DNA from 2 places in the Paraburkholderia sp. RL17-373-BIF-A genome. Region 1 is predicted to be linked to the other one. Evidence: riboswitches for the same ligand, from Rfam matches in the RefSeq annotation. Region 1 holds a riboswitch; the other holds the start of a gene.

The links. A riboswitch is a leader RNA that binds a small molecule or an ion and turns the genes downstream of it on or off. The one in region 1 is predicted to bind thiamine pyrophosphate.
Region 2: another riboswitch for thiamine pyrophosphate. It lies ahead of P0D80_RS23550 (FAD-dependent oxidoreductase); the one in region 1 lies ahead of thiC (phosphomethylpyrimidine synthase ThiC).

The regions. Positions count from the first base shown of each region.
Region 1 covers NZ_JARESO010000037.1:57,043-60,485, reverse strand. Annotated here, with positions in the region: gene P0D80_RS33480 (DUF1223 domain-containing protein) at 1-559, opposite strand, end outside; gene P0D80_RS33475 (GreA/GreB family elongation factor) at 995-1,405, shown strand; TPP riboswitch at 1,557-1,675, shown strand; gene thiC (phosphomethylpyrimidine synthase ThiC) at 1,769-3,443, shown strand, end outside.
Region 2 covers NZ_JARESO010000019.1:80,356-83,798, reverse strand. Annotated here, with positions in the region: gene P0D80_RS23560 (thiazole synthase) at 1-565, opposite strand, end outside; gene thiS (sulfur carrier protein ThiS) at 622-819, opposite strand; gene P0D80_RS23550 (FAD-dependent oxidoreductase) at 901-2,031, opposite strand; TPP riboswitch at 2,248-2,371, opposite strand; gene P0D80_RS23545 (ABC transporter ATP-binding protein/permease) at 2,752-3,443, shown strand, end outside.

The sequences.
Region 1 (3,443 bases):
GTTGGCCCGCTGTGTCCGCTGCCTTGCTGGTGAATTGCGCCGCGACATTGAACGCGCCCGGCGCCTGCCCTTTGAGCTCCAGCGCGACATTCGCTTGCGCCGGCTCGGCGACGACCTTGCCGACGCGGCTCTGAAAACTGTCGCGTTGCGACCAGCTGCGCAATTCGCGTCCGGAGACAAAGATTTCCGGCGTGTAAATGGTGTGGCCGCCGGCAAGATCGGTGAGCGTTTGCTGACGTTCAGTAAAGCGATGTTGCGAGAAGCGGTCAGTCCAGCCGAGGCTGTTCCAATAGTCCACATGCAGCGCCAACGGCACCACGCTTTGCGCCGCGCCGCTGTTCTTCCATTGGCTCAGCCAGTTATCGGCGGGTGGGCAGCTGTTGCAGCCTTCGCTGCTGTACAGCTCGACCAGCGCCACGCGATGCGCCGGGCTATGCGCGCTGCAGATGGCGCCGGCCGCGGTCGCGAGGCCGCTGGCCGCGAGCATGGTCAGCGCGAGGCCGAGCGCGATGATTCGGGTGAAGCGCCGACAGTCTCGGCGGGGTGCGGCGGTTTGCATGACGTGCTCCGATCAGGATCCGCACGTTTGTCGAATCGCACGGCCGGTTATGACAGTCCGTTGCCAACTTTTTTCTTGAAACTCGACCGAGTCGAGGGACGCACGACCCCGTGCTAACATTGAGCTTTCGATCGCGCCCATTCAGATTGATGGGGGCGCCCTCTTCACTCTCTTTCGCTACCTGCCGGCTACCTTGATGCGCTTTCCGACTTCCCGTGCCTTCTTCCGCTTGCGCCCCCGTCGCGCAACCGGTTGCGCGCGCGCGGAACTCATGCCGCGTCGCGCCGGTGAGCCGTCCCGAACGCTCCCGCTCCACGCCGCCCGGCGCCTGATCTAACGCTGCTCGCTCCATTGCCTGAGCCGCGTTGTCGGGCTCCGGGCCGATCTCATCCGCACGCTGTCCCCTCAAATGCAGATCGAATTGGAGTACCCCTCGTGAAAAAGACCAAAACCTGTTACCTCACCGAACTCGACGTCGCCCGTCTCGAGAAACACGCCGCCGCGCCCGGCGCGGACACGCGTTTGCAAGACATGCTCGACGACGTGCTGGAACGCGCCGTGATCGTCGAGTCGCGCGAGATACCGGCCAACGTCGTCACGATGAATTCGCAAGCCACGCTGGTCGACGAAACCAGCGGCGAGCACATGACCTGGACCGTGGTTTATCCGCCCAATGCGGACTTCTCGCACGGCCGCCTGAATGTGTTCTCGCCCGCCGGCCTCGCCTTGCTCGGCGCCAAACGCGGCGAGCGCATCCGCTTCACGCCGCCAAGCGGCACGGAGAAAGTGCTGAAGCTGGAAAAGATCCTGTTTCAACCCGAAGCCGCCGACGATTTCACGCTGTAAGCAACGCTCGCGCGCAACGCAAAATTTTTGCCGCAATAGCTCCGGCTGCCCCGTCAATTCAAGAAAAGTGCGTGGCGGCCCGCTGTTATATCCATCATCCGACTTTTCAAGATGGGTTGCCAAGCAGCGGGCGGCCGGTGTATCGTGTGCGCTGCTAACGCGGGGGTCCTGCGTCGCACGGAGGTTGGAGGTCCGTGCTGCGTGGGTGAGAAATACCCTTTGAACCTGATCTGGATAATGCCAGCGCAGGGAAGCGTACGGATTTCGCACCCTAGCTCTATCGCCTCATCTCTCGCGAATTCCGACTACTTCCGTCTCGTCTCCTGCTTAGCGGCCCCACATAGCTTTGCATAGGAGATACAGATGAACGCCAATCCGAAGTTCCTTTCCGCCGACGCCCACGTCGATGAAGCCGCTGTCGCGCCGCTGCCGAATTCCCGCAAGGTCTACGTGACTGGCTCGCGCGCCGATATCCGCGTGCCGATGCGCGAGATCTCGCAGGCCGACACGCCCGACAGCTTCGGCGGCGAAAAGAATCCGCCCGTCTATGTCTACGATACGTCGGGCCCCTACTCGGATCCGGAAGCCAAAATCGACATTCGGGCCGGTCTGCCCGCACTGCGCCAGGCCTGGATCGAAGAACGCGGCGACACCGAAGCGCTGACGGGTCTGTCGAGCGACTTCAGCCGCGAACGCGCCGCCGACACGGCCACCGCCGATCTGCGCTTCCAAGGCCTGCACCGTACGCCGCGCCGCGCGATCGCCGGCAAGAACGTCTCGCAGATGCACTACGCGCGTCAAGGCGTCATCACGCCGGAAATGGAATACATCGCGATTCGCGAGAACCAGCGCCGCGCCGAGTATCTGGAGAGCCTCAAGACGAGCGGCCCGAACGGCGAAAAGCTCGCGGCGATGATGGGCCGCCAACATCCGGGCCAGGCATTCGGCGCAAGCGCGTTCGGTCCGAACGGCCTCACGGCGATCACGCCGGAGTTCGTGCGCGAGGAAGTGGCGCGCGGCCGCGCGATCATCCCGAACAACATCAATCACCCGGAAAGCGAGCCGATGATCATCGGCCGCAACTTCCTCGTGAAGGTGAATGCCAACATCGGCAACTCGGCGGTGACGTCCTCGATCGGCGAGGAAGTCGACAAGATGACATGGGCGATCCGCTGGGGCGGCGACACAGTGATGGATCTGTCGACCGGCAAGCACATCCACGAAACGCGCGAGTGGATCATCCGCAATTCGCCGGTGCCGATCGGCACGGTGCCGATCTATCAGGCGCTCGAAAAGGTCAACGGCAAGGCCGAAGACCTGACGTGGGAAATCTTCCGCGACACGCTGATCGAACAGGCCGAGCAAGGCGTCGATTACTTCACGATTCACGCGGGCGTGCGTCTGCAATACGTGCCGCTCACGGCCAAGCGCATGACGGGCATCGTCTCGCGCGGCGGCTCGATCATGGCGAAGTGGTGCCTCGCTCACCACAAGGAAAGCTTCCTGTACGAGCATTTCGAAGACATCTGCGAAATCATGAAGGCCTATGACGTGGCCTTCTCGCTCGGCGACGGCCTGCGTCCCGGCTCGATCTACGACGCCAACGACGAAGCGCAGCTCGGCGAATTGAAGACGCTCGGCGAACTCACGCAGATCGCTTGGAAGCACGATGTGCAGACCATGATCGAAGGCCCCGGCCACGTGCCGATGCAGCTCATCAAGGAGAACATGGACCTGCAGCTGGAATGGTGCGACGAAGCGCCGTTCTACACGCTCGGACCGTTGACGACCGACATCGCGCCGGGCTACGACCACATCACGTCGGGCATCGGCGCGGCGATGATCGGCTGGTTCGGCACGGCCATGCTCTGTTACGTCACGCCGAAGGAACACCTTGGGCTGCCGAACAAGGACGACGTCAAGACCGGCATCATCACCTACAAGCTCGCCGCGCACGCCGCCGATCTGGCGAAGGGCCATCCGGGCGCGCAGGTGCGTGACAACGCGCTCTCCAAGGCGCGCTTCGAATTCCGTTGGG
Region 2 (3,443 bases), on a different contig from region 1:
TCAGCGGCACGTCCGGCAGCCGCTCACGCAACACGCGCAAGCCATACGGATTGATCACGCCCTTGCCGGTGCCGATCGGCGCGCCCCACGGCATCAGCGCCTCACAACCGGCGTCCAGCAGACGACGGCCGATCACCAGGTCTTCGGTGCAATACGGCAGCACCTTGAAGCCGTCCTTGACCAGTTGCGCGGCCGCTTCGATCAGGCCGACCGGGTCGGGCTGCAGCGTGTAGTCGTCGCCGATCAGTTCGAGCTTGATCCACTCGGTCTCGAAGATTTCGCGCGCCATGTGCGCGGTCGTCACCGCCTCGCCGACCGTCAGGCAGCCGGCCGTGTTCGGCAGGAGCGGCACGCCGTGGCGCTTGAGCAGGTCGAAGAAGCCGGCTTCGGCGCCGCCTTCGTTCATCTGCCGGCGCAACGCGACGGTCACCATGCCGGGCCGCGCCGCGTCGATCGAATCGGACAGCGATTGCAGCGACGGATAGCGCGAAGTGCCGAGCAGCACGCGGCTCGCGAAGGTCTGGCCGTAGAGCGTGAGCGCATCGGCGGTTTGGGGGGAAGTCATTTGCATAATCCTGTTTGTCTCCGGCTATCGGCGTTCCGGCAATGCGTGGCGGGCGCTCAACCGCCGGCCACGGGTTGCACGACATCGAGCTTGTCGCCCGTGCGCAGCGCGCGCGCCGCATGCTGGGTGCGCGCCACGAAGTCGCCGTTCAGCGCGACCGCGAACGGCGGACGCGCGCCGAACGCGGTGAGCGCGTCGGCGACAGTCGCGCCTTCGGGCAGCGACAACGGCTTCTGATTGATATGAATGTCCATGGCGTTCGAATACGTTTCAGTCGATGGCGAAAGCGGCGTGGCGTGGAGCGCTCGTTTGGGTAAAGACCAGTCGCGCAACGCTCATGCCGGCTCCCGCGCGGAGTCCAGTTGAAAAAGCTCGCTCCAGCGCGCATCGCGCTGCCAGTCGGCGAAGGCATCGGCGTCGCCGATGCGGCCGTCGAGCAGCGCCGCGGCGAAGCGCACGGCTTCGTCGGCGACTTCGGGCACGATCATGTAGCCGTGCCGGTACAGGCCGTTCACGCGCAGTGTCTGCGCACCGTCCCACAGCAAGGCCGGACGGTGGTCCGGCAAAGTTGGGCGGCACTGCGAATTCAGTTCGAGAATGCGTGCCTCGCCGAAGCCGGGATGCACGGAAAACGCCGCGCTCAACAGTTCGAGCGCGGAACGCACGCTGACCGGCGACATGTCCTCGCCTTCCACTTCGGTCGCGCCGATCACGTAGAGGTCGTCCTGCTTCGGCGCGATGTAGAGCGGGTAGCGTGGATGCAGCAGCCGCACCGGCCGCGTCAGTTTGATACCGGGCGCATGCACGCGCGCCACTTCGCCGCGAATGCCGCGCAGCGTGGGCAGCACGGGCTTCGCGCCGAGGCCGCGGCAGTCGATCGTGATGCGGGCGGGAGGCAGCGCGCGATCGTCGACGGGCGTATTCCAGTGCGTGTCGACACCACGTTGCGCGAGGCCCGCGGCCAGTGCGCTCAGCACCTGACGGTTATCCAGTTGCCCTTCACGCGGCAACAGCCAGCCCTGATTGAAGCGTCCCGCCAAAGCAGGCTCGGCGGCGCCGAGCTGCGCGCCCGCGAGCGTGACGAAGCCGCCGTCCAGCAACTCAGCCGGGGCATTCGAGCGCACCCGGCGCTCGAACAGCGGTGCTTCGGTACGGTCGGCGTGATGCCAGACGACCAGCGTGCCATTGCGTTGAAAGAACACCGGCTCAGGAAGTTCGGCCAGCACTTGCGGCCAGGTTTCGAGCGAACTCGCGCCTAGGCGCGTGATCAGCAACTCGGCGCTGGCGGCTTCCGCGAGCGGCGCCAGCATGGCCGCGGCGACCCACGCCGCCGATTGCGTACCAGCGGCGTCGCCGCGCTCATAGAGCGCCACGCGACGCCCCTGTCCGGCGAGACGCCACGCCACCAGCCGCCCGCACAGGCCGCCGCCAAGCACCGCGAAATCGGTTTGTGCAGGACGCGTCATCGCGCACACTCCATTTCAGGACGGCAAGCAAAGCTGAAGCACGGCGCGCCGACGGCGGCGTGACGAAGAGCAAAACACATATCTGAAGAATAGGCGGTCATCGAGTCCTTTCCGTACGGCAAAAAAACGCACGTACCCAGGACGAAACCGGCGGGTGAGGCCGGCCGGGCAATGCGCGTTCCAATGACGGACGCTGCCCGGCGGGGAATGGAAGACTGGCTGCTTCCGGAAACTTCCCGCGCCGGTATTACCCGGATCGGGTGCAAAGGGTGTCTCTCAGCCTCGCCGCTGCGCCATGAAAACCATGCCGCCTGTGCGCGAAGCACCCCTGTTTCGTCGAAGGTCATTAGACCATAAAAGGCGCGGCGCCCGCAAACCAGCGGCTGGCCGCGTCGCGCGCAATTTGATCCGGCACCATCTTTCACGTTATCAATACGGTCGAAGGCAGCGCTCTGGCACAATGCCAGCACAGGATGCCGCACGAACGCGGCGCGGGCGGCACGCCGTCCCGCCATGTTCGCAGCGGCACCGGCGCGGGGCCTCGCGGCGCAAATTAATTTTCGCTTAAGGGCTTCACGCCAGAATCTGACGCTCACCCGGGCGTGCGTTCGTCGAGCACGACGCCCGGGCATGTACCGCAAACCCGCCGCAGGGCAGCCCGCAGACGGGCCTGCCCCGATGGGTCAGCCCCGAATGGGCCAGCACTACTTCAGGATGCTCATGACACCGAATACCTCTGCCACCCCCGTGCTGCCGCCGGACGAAAAAGTCTCCGCCTGGAGCCTGATCAAGCCCTACTGGGTTTCCGAAGAACGAAAAACGGCATGGGGCCTGCTCATCGCGATCATCGTGATGAATCTGCTCGTGGTGTGGATCAACGTGCGCCTGAACCGCTGGAGCGCCGACTTCTACAACGCGCTGCAAACCAAGAACGTGCACGACTTCCCGCATCTGCTGATGGTGTTCTCGGGGCTCGCGTTCGGCTTCATCATTCTAGCGGTGTACGGCCGCTACCTGCGCCAGATGCTCGGCTTCCGCTGGCGCCAGTGGCTGACCACGCGCTATCTGAACGAGTGGCTGAAGGACAGCGCGTTCTACCGGATCGAACGCGACCGCCTCGCCGACAACCCCGACCAGCGGATCAGCGACGACCTGCAGTCATTCGCCACCAGCACGCTCTCGCTGACGCTCGACCTGCTGTCCACCGTCGTCACGCTGGTGTCGTTCATCACGATCCTGTGGTCACTCGCCGGCGCTCTGACCATTTCGCTCGGCGGCATGCCGATCGAGATTCCCGGCTACATGGTGTGGGCCGCGGCGCTTTACGCCGTGGTCGGTTCGCTGATCATCCAGAAGGTCGGCCATCCGCTCGTGCCGATCAACTACCAGGCGCAGAAAGTCGAGGCGGATTT